One region of the Kitasatospora sp. NPDC028961 genome, then DNA from elsewhere that is predicted to be linked to it. Evidence: riboswitches for the same ligand, from Rfam matches in the RefSeq annotation. Region 1 holds a riboswitch; each other region holds the start of a gene.

The links. Region 1 has a riboswitch for cobalamin ahead of ACZ4UX_RS12865 (ribonucleoside-diphosphate reductase subunit alpha). Riboswitches for the same ligand answer to the same signal wherever they lie in the genome.
Region 2: linked by a shared signal. The riboswitch ahead of ACZ4UX_RS18550 (cobalamin biosynthesis protein) and the one ahead of ACZ4UX_RS12865 (ribonucleoside-diphosphate reductase subunit alpha) in region 1 are both predicted to bind cobalamin.
Region 3: linked by a shared signal. The riboswitch ahead of metE (5-methyltetrahydropteroyltriglutamate--homocysteine S-methyltransferase) and the one ahead of ACZ4UX_RS12865 (ribonucleoside-diphosphate reductase subunit alpha) in region 1 are both predicted to bind cobalamin.

What each region holds. Positions count from the first base shown of each region.
Region 1 is NZ_JBVHVO010000005.1:109,397-112,640, reverse strand. Features, by position in the region: gene ACZ4UX_RS12870 (hypothetical protein) at 1-762, opposite strand, end outside; cobalamin riboswitch at 1,146-1,272, shown strand; gene ACZ4UX_RS12865 (ribonucleoside-diphosphate reductase subunit alpha) at 1,462-3,244, shown strand, end outside.
Region 2 is NZ_JBVHVO010000009.1:79,291-82,534, forward strand. Features, by position in the region: gene ACZ4UX_RS18540 (alpha/beta hydrolase family protein) at 1-600, opposite strand, end outside; gene ACZ4UX_RS18545 (helix-turn-helix domain-containing protein) at 839-1,552, opposite strand; cobalamin riboswitch at 1,765-1,957, shown strand; gene ACZ4UX_RS18550 (cobalamin biosynthesis protein) at 2,051-3,022, shown strand; gene ACZ4UX_RS18555 (cobyric acid synthase) at 3,019-3,244, shown strand, end outside.
Region 3 is NZ_JBVHVO010000034.1:23,537-26,780, forward strand. Features, by position in the region: gene metE (5-methyltetrahydropteroyltriglutamate--homocysteine S-methyltransferase) at 1-1,710, opposite strand, end outside; cobalamin riboswitch at 1,849-2,072, opposite strand; gene ACZ4UX_RS33480 (hypothetical protein) at 2,161-2,331, shown strand; gene cobF (precorrin-6A synthase (deacetylating)) at 2,433-3,191, shown strand; gene ACZ4UX_RS33490 (CopD family protein) at 3,154-3,244, opposite strand, start outside.

The sequences.
Region 1 (3,244 bases):
CGCCGCCGCGTCCTGCGGAGCCGGGTCGGTGGTCGCCTCCCAGAGCGGCTTCGACGGGTCCTCGGGCGTGGCGCTCGGGGTGGCCGTCGGGGACGCCTTGCCGGACGCCGTGGGCGCCGGCGGCTGGGTGGCCGCCGTGGCGGCGCCGGTGGGATCCGCGACCGGCTTCTTGTCGTCGCCCTTGTTCAGGAACAGCAGGCCGCCGGCGACCAGGCCGCCGACCACCAGGAGGGTGACCACGCCGCCGATGATCCGCGTCCGGCCCTTGCGCCTGGCCTCCGCCTCGTTCCGGTCCGCGAGGGCGGCCCAGTCCGGCTCGGCGTGCTGCGGCACGGGCTGGGGGTGCGGGTGCGGGTGCTGCTGGGGCTGCGGCTGCCACTGCTGCGGCTGCGGCTGGACCTGCTGCTGGTGCACCGGGGGCTGGGGCTGCACCGGCGCCGGCTGCTGCGGGACCGGCTGCGGCACGGGCGGCTGGACCTGCTGCGGCGGCTGCGGCACGGACGGCACCGGCGGCTGGACCGGCTGCGGCGCGGGCACCGGCGGCCCGTACGAGGCGGGCGGCGGACCGAACCCGCCCGGGGCCGGCGGCACCGGCTGCGGCGCGCCGGGGTACGGCGCGGGCGGCGGGCCCTGCGGCGGCTGTCCGGGCGTGCCCGGCTGCTGGTTCTGCGCGCCACCCGGCCCGGCGGGAGGGGGCGGCTGCTGCCCCGGCGAGCCGGGTCGGCCGCTCCACTCCCCGGGCGTGCCCGTTCCGTCGCTCATGCGCCCCCCTCACTGCCTTCGGCGGCCGCTCCGCGAATCACGTCGGTGTCGACGACTCGCTGGCTCCGCTCCCTCATGAGCCGAGATCGTAGGGCATGCCCCTGACGGCGGGCCTGCCCGGTGGCCGATCCGTTTCCGAATCCGAACACCGGCCGGGCCCCGGGCACTCCCGGCGATGCCCTGCGCCGCGGTCCGCGAAGGCCCTGGAACGACCCTGCGGCGGCCCCCGGCGCCGGCCCCCGCGGCGGGCGGCCGGGGGCCGGCCGCAGCCCCGGAACGGCCCCGGAACAGCCCGGGAAAGGCCTCTCGCCGGTACCACCTGCGATCACGTCGACACGCGACGCCGCACAACATGTGGGGTCGCATCGAGCGGACACCACTAGATGTATGCTCATCCCTGCTGTCGACGCAGGGGAACCCGGTGCGAGTCCGGGACTGCCCCGCAGCGGTGTGCGGGCGGCTCCGACAGAGCCCGCGAGTCCGAATACCTGCCGACGGCGTGCCGCCTGGCCTCCCCGCAGAGGCCTTTCGCACCAGCACCACTTCCGGGCCTCGCGGGCGGGCCGGGGATGCCACCGTCGCGCGCCGCCTCCGGGCCGGCGCGCCGTGCTCCCCTGCCCCGAACGGTCCGGCCCGAGCCACCGCCGACGCCGATCGCCGCCAGGAGAGAGCGCCTTGACCACCGCTGCCTCAGTCACCCTGCCCGCCCAGGGTTCCAGCTCCGCCCCCGTCGACCCGACGGTGTCCGACCCCGGTGGCGCACTGCTCCGGCTGCTGACCGACCGCAGCGCCGACCTCCCCCAGGTGGACCCCGGCCATGTCGCCGCCGCCGCGCTGCGCGGCCGCCACGCCGGCTCGGACTTCGCCGAGCTGCGCGGGCTGGCCGTGGACGCCGCAGCGTCGATGATCGCCGAGGACCCGCAGTACTCGAAGCTCGCCGCGCGACTGCTCGCGCTGGAGATCGTCGACGAGGCGGTGAGCCAGGGTTCGGTCACCTTCTCGGACTCGATCGCGGTCGGCCACGCCGAGGGCCTGATCGGCGACTCCACCGCCGACTTCGTCGCCAAGCACGCCACCGCCCTGAACGCGCTGATCGACCCCGCGGGCGACGGCCGCTTCGAGTACTTCGGCCTGCGCACCGTGCAGTCCCGGTACCTGCTGCGCCACCCGATCACCCGCAAGGTCGTCGAGACCCCGCAGCAGTTCCTGCTCCGCGTCGCCTGTGGTCTGGCGGTCGGCGACAACGAGCAGTCGGTGCGCGAGGTCTCCGAGCTGTACGGCCTGATGAGCCGGCTGGAGTACCTGACCTCCTCGCCGACGCTCTTCAACTCCGGCACCAAGCACCCGCAGATGTCGAGCTGCTACCTGCTGGACTCGCCGCTGGACAACCTGGACTCGATCTACTCCCGGTACGCCCAGATCGCCCGCCTCTCCAAGCACGCCGGCGGCATCGGCCTGTCCTACTCGCGGATCCGCTCGCGCGGCAGCCTGATCCGGGGCACCAACGGCAAGTCCAACGGCATCGTCCCGTTCCTGCGCACCCTCGACTCCTCGGTCGCCGCGGTCAACCAGGGCGGCCGCCGCAAGGGCGCGGCCTGCGTCTACCTGGAGACCTGGCACGCGGACATCGAGGAGTTCCTGGAGCTGCGCGACAACACCGGTGAGGAGGCGCGCCGCACCCACAACCTCAACCTGGCGCACTGGATCCCGGACGAGTTCATGCGCCGCGTCAACGCGAACGCCGACTGGTCGCTGTTCTCCCCCGCCGACGTGCCCGAGCTGGTCGACCTCTGGGGCGCCGAGTTCGACGAGGCGTACCTGAAGGCCGAGCAGGCCGGCAAGGCCGTCCGCACCATCCCGGCGCAGACCCTCTACTCCCGGATGATGCGCACCCTGGCGCAGACCGGCAACGGCTGGATGACCTTCAAGGACGCCTCCAACCGCGCCGCCAACCAGACCGCGCTGCCCGGCCGCACGGTGCACAGCTCCAACCTCTGCACCGAGATCCTGGAGGTCACGGACGACTCCGAGACCGCCGTCTGCAACCTCGGCTCGGTCAACCTCGGCGCCCACGTCGCCCCCGGTGCCACCGCCGCCGACCTGCTGAACGCGATGGACTGGGACCGCCTGGACGCCACCGTCCGCACCGCCGTCACCTTCCTCGACCGCGTGGTGGACATCAACTTCTACCCGACCCCCGAGGCCGGCGCGTCCAACTCGCGCTGGCGCCCGGTCGGCCTCGGCGTGATGGGCCTCCAGGACGTCTTCTTCCAGCTCCGCCTGGACTTCGACTCCGCCGAGGCGAAGGCCCTCTCCACCCTCATCGCCGAGCGCATCATGCTCACCGCGTACGAGCGTTCCGCCGACCTGGCCGAGCAGCTGGGCCGCCACGAGGCCTACGGCGAGACCCGCGCCGCCCGCGGCGAGCTGCACATCGACCACTTCGGTTCGGCCGCGCCGCACTGGGCCGGCCGCTGGGAGG
Region 2 (3,244 bases), on a different contig from region 1:
GCCGAGGCCGTCCGGGGAGGCCGGCGCGCCCTCGTCGCCGCGGTAGGTGACGGCCAGGACGGGCAGCGCGAGCCGGTGCAGGACGGGCATCACCGGGAGGGTCTGCTGCCGGTCGGCGCCGGGGCCGTGCACCAGGATCACCCAGGTGCCCCGCTTGCCGTCCAGCCGCCAGGCGGGCAGTGCGCCCAGCTCGCCCTGGACGGCGGTCTCGGTGTACGGCAGGCCGAGGGCGCTGGTCGGGTCGCCGAGGTGGACGCGGGGCGTGAAGCGGACCGCGGTACCGGGGGCCAGGGTGCCGCGGTCGGCGCGGACCAGCCGGCGGGTGACGCCCCGCTCGTCGGCGTGCAGGATCTCGCCGACCACCGCGTGCCCTCCGTCGCCCCACTCGACGGCCCAGCGGCCGGGGCGGGCGCTCTCGGCGCTGCGGGTGAAGGTGGCCCGTCCGGCGGCGAGGGTCAGCACCACGACGGGGCCGGCGGCCCGCTCACGGCCGACCGCCGGGCGGACCATCCGCTCGGAGGCCCTCCGGCCGATCAGCAGGACGGCGGCCCCGGTGCCGACGGCGGCGGCCGCCACGGCGGCTGCGGTTCCCCAACGCATATCGCTCCCCGCTCTGTTGGTCGCGGACTGGGCAGTCTGCCCACCAGTCCACTCGCGGGGGCGCCACCCGGCCACCGGACGCGGCCGTCCGGGTCACGGCGGCGGGGGGCTTGGCCGGGTCACCGCAGCGCGGGAAGCGGCTGCGGGTCGGCCCTCTGGTCATGGCGGCACGGGAAGCGGCAGAGGGAGAGGGCAGGGAGGGGGAGGCGCCGCGCGGGGGCGGCGTGGTACCGGCCCGTCAGACCGGGATCTCGGTCTCCAGGCGCTCCAGCAGCTCCCAGAACCGCTCGCCGAGCGGCCGGGCCGCCGCCGCGCGGGTGTCCGCCGCCGGGGCCGGGGAGCCCCAGCTGCCGGCGCCCCAGTGGGAGGTGACCTGGTACTCGTTCTGCAGCGCCGTCAGCACGGCGGTGAGGTCGCCCTCGTGCACCGGCACGATCCGGCCGATCGGCCGGAGCTGCGCCTGCCAGCGGCCGTCCACGCACTGCCGCAGCCGGCGGTCCAGCTCCTCCGCCCGGCCGGTCACCGCGACCAGCTCGCGCAGGGTCGTGCCGAGCACCTGGGCCAGCGCGTAGGTCTGCTCCTGGTCGCCGTCCCACTGACCGGTCGCCTCGGCCCGCTGGTACCGGTCCAGTGCGAGGCCGATCCGGTGGGCCGCGCTCTCCTGGTTGAGCTCCCGGGCGACCCGGAAGTCCCGCAGCCGGGCCGGGCGGACGCCCATCAGCTGGGCCGGCGGGCACCAGAGCGCCCGGGCCAGGGCGATGAACTCGTCCTCGGCGGGGCGCAGCTCGCCGCTCTCCCAGCCGAGCACGTGGGAGGGCAGCAGCCGGACGCCGTGCGCGGCCATGCCCTCGACCACCTGCTCGGGGGTCAGCCCGAGGCCGGCGCGGTGCGCGCGGGCGGCCGCGGGCGAGAAGGGCACCGGGGGCACGGCGGGTGGCTGTCTGCGTCGCATGGCCCGACGGTAGGGGGTGGTCCGGCCGCCCCCCAGCCGCCGAACACACGAAGCGGGCCCGGAGGCTCCTCCGGGCGACTGGACGATCGCACAGGCTGTCATGCCCCTGCGGGGGGTGCCGATCGGAGGTAGTGACGGGGTCGGGCGGCCGGGCTCCGCTGTGACCAACCCCTCCGTGACCTTGGTTGACGCACGGTTCGGCCGCGTGATGGGATCCTTCAGCCAAACGGAGGCATGCAGAGGAAGCCGGTGCGAGTCCGGCGCGGTCCCGCCACTGTCACCGGGGAGCACACTCGGAGTCCCTCCTCCGCCGGCCACGGCGCCGGAGGGGGCCCATCGCGGCGGGCCGTCAGAAGCCGCCGCCGGGGCCGGGAGTGCGTTCGACCCGGAAGCCAGGAGACTCTCGCCCCCGGTACGTCGATCCAGGGCGCGGACCCTGAGTGAGGACACGCACGCGATGCAGGCTGCCCCGACCTTCCGAGCCCTCTGCTGTCCACCGTGCGCCCGCTGACCCGCGCCGCCGCCTTCGCCCTGGGGGCCGCGGCCGGGTACCTCGCCGACGCCCGCTTCGCCGACCCGCGCCGCGGCCACCCGGTGGCCGTCTTCGGCGGCGCGGCCGGCCGGCTGGAGCGGCGGATCTGGCGGGACGACCGCGCCGTCGGAACGGCTTTCACGGCGCTCTGCGTGGGCACCGTCGCGGCCGGCGCGCTGGCGGCCGACCGCACCCTGGGCCGCCGGCCGCTCGGGCGGGCCGCGCTGGCCGCCGCCGCGACCTGGACGGTGCTCGGCGGCACCTCGCTCACCCGCGAGGCCCGCACGATCGGACGCTCGCTCGCCGCGCACGACCTCGCGGCGGCGCGGCAGCGGCTGCCGCACCTGTGCGGGCGGGACCCGAGCGCCCTCGACGAGGGGCAGATCGCCCGCGCGGTGGTCGAGTCGGTCGCCGAGAACACCGCCGACGCCGTGGTCAACGCGCTCGTCTGGGGCGCCCTCGCGGGCACGCCCGGGCTGCTGGCGTTCCGCGCGGTCAACACCCTGGACGCGATGGTCGGCCACCGCTCGCCGCGCCACGCCCGGTTCGGCTGGGCCTCGGCGCGGCTGGACGACGTGGCGGGCTGGCCGGGCGCGCGGCTGACCGCGCTGCTGACCGTCGCCGCCGCGCCCGAGCCCCGGACGGCCTGGCGGGTCTGGCGCCGGGACGGCTCCGCCCACCCCAGCCCCAACGCGGGCCAGGCCGAGTCGGCCTTCGCCGGCGCGGTCGGCGTGCGGCTCGGCGGCACCCTGCGGTACGGCGCCCGGGTCGAGCACCGGCCGGTACTGGGCGGCGAGCTGCGACCGGTGACGGTGGACGACATCGAGCGCGCCTGCCGGCTCTCCCGCCGGGTGGGACTGCTCGCACTGGGTACGACCGTCGCCGGGCACGCCGTCGTGCAGGCACTCAAGGCGGGGACGAGAAGGGGGAGCGCATGAGCAACGCACTGCTGGTCGCCGGGACGACCTCGGACGCCGGCAAGAGCGTGGTCACCGCGGGCATCTGCCGCTGGCTGGCCCGTCAGGGCGTCGCCGTGGCGCCGTTCAAGGCGCAGAACATGTCGCTGAACTCCTTCGTCACCGCCGACGGTGCCGAGATCGGCCGCGCCCAGGCGATGCAGGCCCAGGCGGCCCGGGTGGAGCCCGAGGCGGCGATGAACC
Region 3 (3,244 bases), on a different contig from region 1:
GGTCACCGGTCCGGTGAGCATGCCCTTGACCGGACGGTCCGTCAGTTCGGCCGCGTAGCGGTACCAGTCGACGGTCATCGGGTGCGGGCGGGAGATGTCCCCGGCCAGCACCGGCGGCCGGACGTAGCGGGTGCCGTAGGACTGCACCCAGCCGTGCCGGGTGGCCAGGTAGCCGGTCAGCTGCTCGGCGAAGTACTGCACCATGTCGTTGCGCTCGGGCTCGCCGTGGACGAGCACGTCGAGGCCGGCCTTCTCCTGGTAGGCGATCACCTCGCGGACCTCGGCCCGCATCCGGTCCCGGTAGGTGCCGTCGTCGATGCGGCCGGCGCGCAGGTCGGCGCGGGCGGTGCGCAGTTCGGTGGTCTGCGGGAAGGAGCCGATGGTGGTGGTCGGCAGCAGCGGCAGACCGAGCCGGGCCCGCTGCGCCTCGGCGCGCTCGGGGTAGGCCGGGGCGCGGCGGGCGTCCTCGGGGGCGGTGGCGGCGACCCGGGCCCGGACGGCCGGGTCGCGGGTCAGCGCGGAGCCGGCACGGGAGGCCAGGTCGGCCCGGTTGGCGGCCAGTTGGGCCGCGATGGTGTCGGTGCCGTGGGCCAGGCCGCGGGCCAGGATGGCGACCTCGGTGGTCTTCTGACGGGCGAAGGCGAGCCAGCGGGCGACCTGCGGGTCGAGGTCGCGCTCCAGGTCGGCGTCGAGCGGGACGTGCAGCAGCGAGCAGGACGGTGCGACGTCGACCCGGTCCGCCAGGCCGAGCAGCGTGCCGAGGGTGGCGAGGGACTTCTCCAGGTTGTTGATCCAGATGTTGCGGCCGTCCACCACGCCCGCGACCAGGCGCTTGCCGGGCACTCCGCCGACGGCGGCGAGGTCGTCGAGGTTGGCGGCGCCGGGGCCGGTGAAGTCCAGGCCGATGCCCTCGATCGGGGCCTTGGCCAGGACGGGCAGGGCCTCCCCGAGCCGGTCGAAGTAGCTGGTGACCAGCAGTTGCGGGCGGTCGGTGAGCGCACCGAGTTCGCGGTAGACGCGGGTGGCGGCGTTCAGTTCGGCCGGGGTGCGGTCCTGGACGAGCGCGGGCTCGTCCAGCTGGACCCAGTCGGCGCCGGCCGCCCGCAGGTCGGCGAGGAGTTCGGCGTAGACGGGCAGCAGCCGGTCCAGCAGGGTGACCGGCCGGAAGTCGGCGGCCACGCCGGGGGCGGGCTTGGCGAGCAGCAGGTAGGTCAGCGGTCCGACCAGCACGGGCCGGGGGCGGTGGCCGAGGCCGAGCGCCTCACGGAGCTCGGATACCGGCTTGGCGGAGTTCGCGGCGAAGACCGTGTCCGGACCCAACTCCGGTACGAGATAGTGGTAGTTGGTGTCGAACCACTTGGTCATCTCCAGCGGTGCGACGTCCTGGGTGCCGCGCGCCATGGCGAAGTAGCCGTCCAGCGGGTCGGTGTCGACGGCGGCGCGGTGGCGGGCCGGGATCGCGCCGACCGCGACCGTGGTGTCCAGGACGTGGTCGTAGAGCGAGAAGTCGCCGGTGGGGACTTCGGTGATGCCCGCGTCCGCCAGCTGCCGCCAGTTGGCGCGGCGCAGGACGGCGGCGGTGGCGTGCAGGGCGGCGGCGTCGACGCGGCCCGCCCAGTACCCCTCGACGGCCTTCTTCAGCTCCCGGTCGGCACCCTGCCTCGGGTAGCCGTACACGGTGGCCTGCGGGGTGGTGGAACTCGGTGACACGGAACTCTCCTTCGCGAGTCGCGCTGCGATCCCGGGAGAGCACGACGGCGTGGAGGTACGGCAGTGGGGGCACGGCACCGGGGTGGGCCCGCCCGCTCCGCCGACCCGCCCTCGAGGTCACCGAGATCACCGCGTGCGGGGTGCACGCGGGCAGTGGCAGGTCTTCGGACTCGCGGGCACGTCCGCCTGGCTTCCAGGCCGGACACCTACTGGCCGTCGCTTCCCGGGCCCGGCTGGGCCCAGTGCATGTGACGGCGGTCGTTCCCACTCACCGCTGCGGGGCAGTCCCGGATTCCCACCGGGTTCCCTCTTGCGACGCCGTGGCTGGAGGACACGGCGAACCGACTGCACCGCCCACCCTAGGCCCATCACCGGCGGCGCGTCAGTGATTGTCCGGATCGCGGATGGCCGGAACGGCCCCGGCGGCCCCCGGCCGCCCGGGCAGTTCAGGTGGTGGTCGAGGCGGTGGTCGAGGACGAGCGCGTCAACAAGGACGTGCTGGTCACCCTGGCCGAGGTGCTCGCCGCCGCGCACGCCGTGCCGGCTACCCCCCGGCGGAGCCCGAACATGACGGACCGTCATGGCGACGGCCGAAAGGCCGGGTCAAGGGCGCGTGCATGACGTCACAGCGCCCCCGGACCGGTCGTCCGCGGCCCACCCGGCGGTTCGCCCGGGACCGGCCGCGCCCGGCGGACGGGCAGCCGCGCGGCACAATCACTGTCATGCGGCACATCTTCCTCATCGGCATCGGGGCGGGCGATCCCGACCACCTCACCCTGCAGGCGGTCAAGGCCCTCGCCCGCACCGACGTCTTCTTCATCCTCGACAAGAACGAGGAACGGCAGGACCTCATCCGGCTGCGCCGGCAGCTGCTGACCGAGCACGGCCGCCCGGGCCACCGCGTCATCGAGGTCGCGGACGCCGAGCGGGACCGCGCCACCCCGGCGTACACCGCGGCCGTGGACGACTGGCGCACCCGCCGGGCCGATCTGGTCGAGCGGCTGGTCGCCGACCACCTCGGCCCGGAGGAGACCGGCGCGTTCCTGGTCTGGGGCGACCCGAGCCTCTACGACAGCGTCATCGCCGTGATCGACGAGGTCCTGGCCCGCGGCGGCGCCACCTTCGGGTACGAGGTGGTCCCGGGCATCAGCAGCGTCTCGGCGCTCGCCGCCCGGCACCGCACCACCCTGACCCGGGTCGGCCGCCCGCTGCAGATCACCACCGGCCGCCGCCTCGCCGAGGGCTACCCCGAGCAGGTGGACGACGTGGTGGTGATGCTGGACGGGCGGGCCGCGTTCACCGGGATCGACCCCGAGGGGCTGGAGATCTTCTACGGCGCCTACCTGGGCACCCCGGACGAGATCCTCGTCGCCGGCCCCCTCGCCGAAACCGCCCCCCGGATCCGCGCGCTCCGCGACGAGGCCCGCGAACGCAAGGGGTGGATCATGGACACCTACCTCCTCCGCCGCTCCGGGAGCTGACCCAGACCCGCCCCCGGGCCGACCGGCCCGGGGCCCGGGCGATCCGGGGCCTC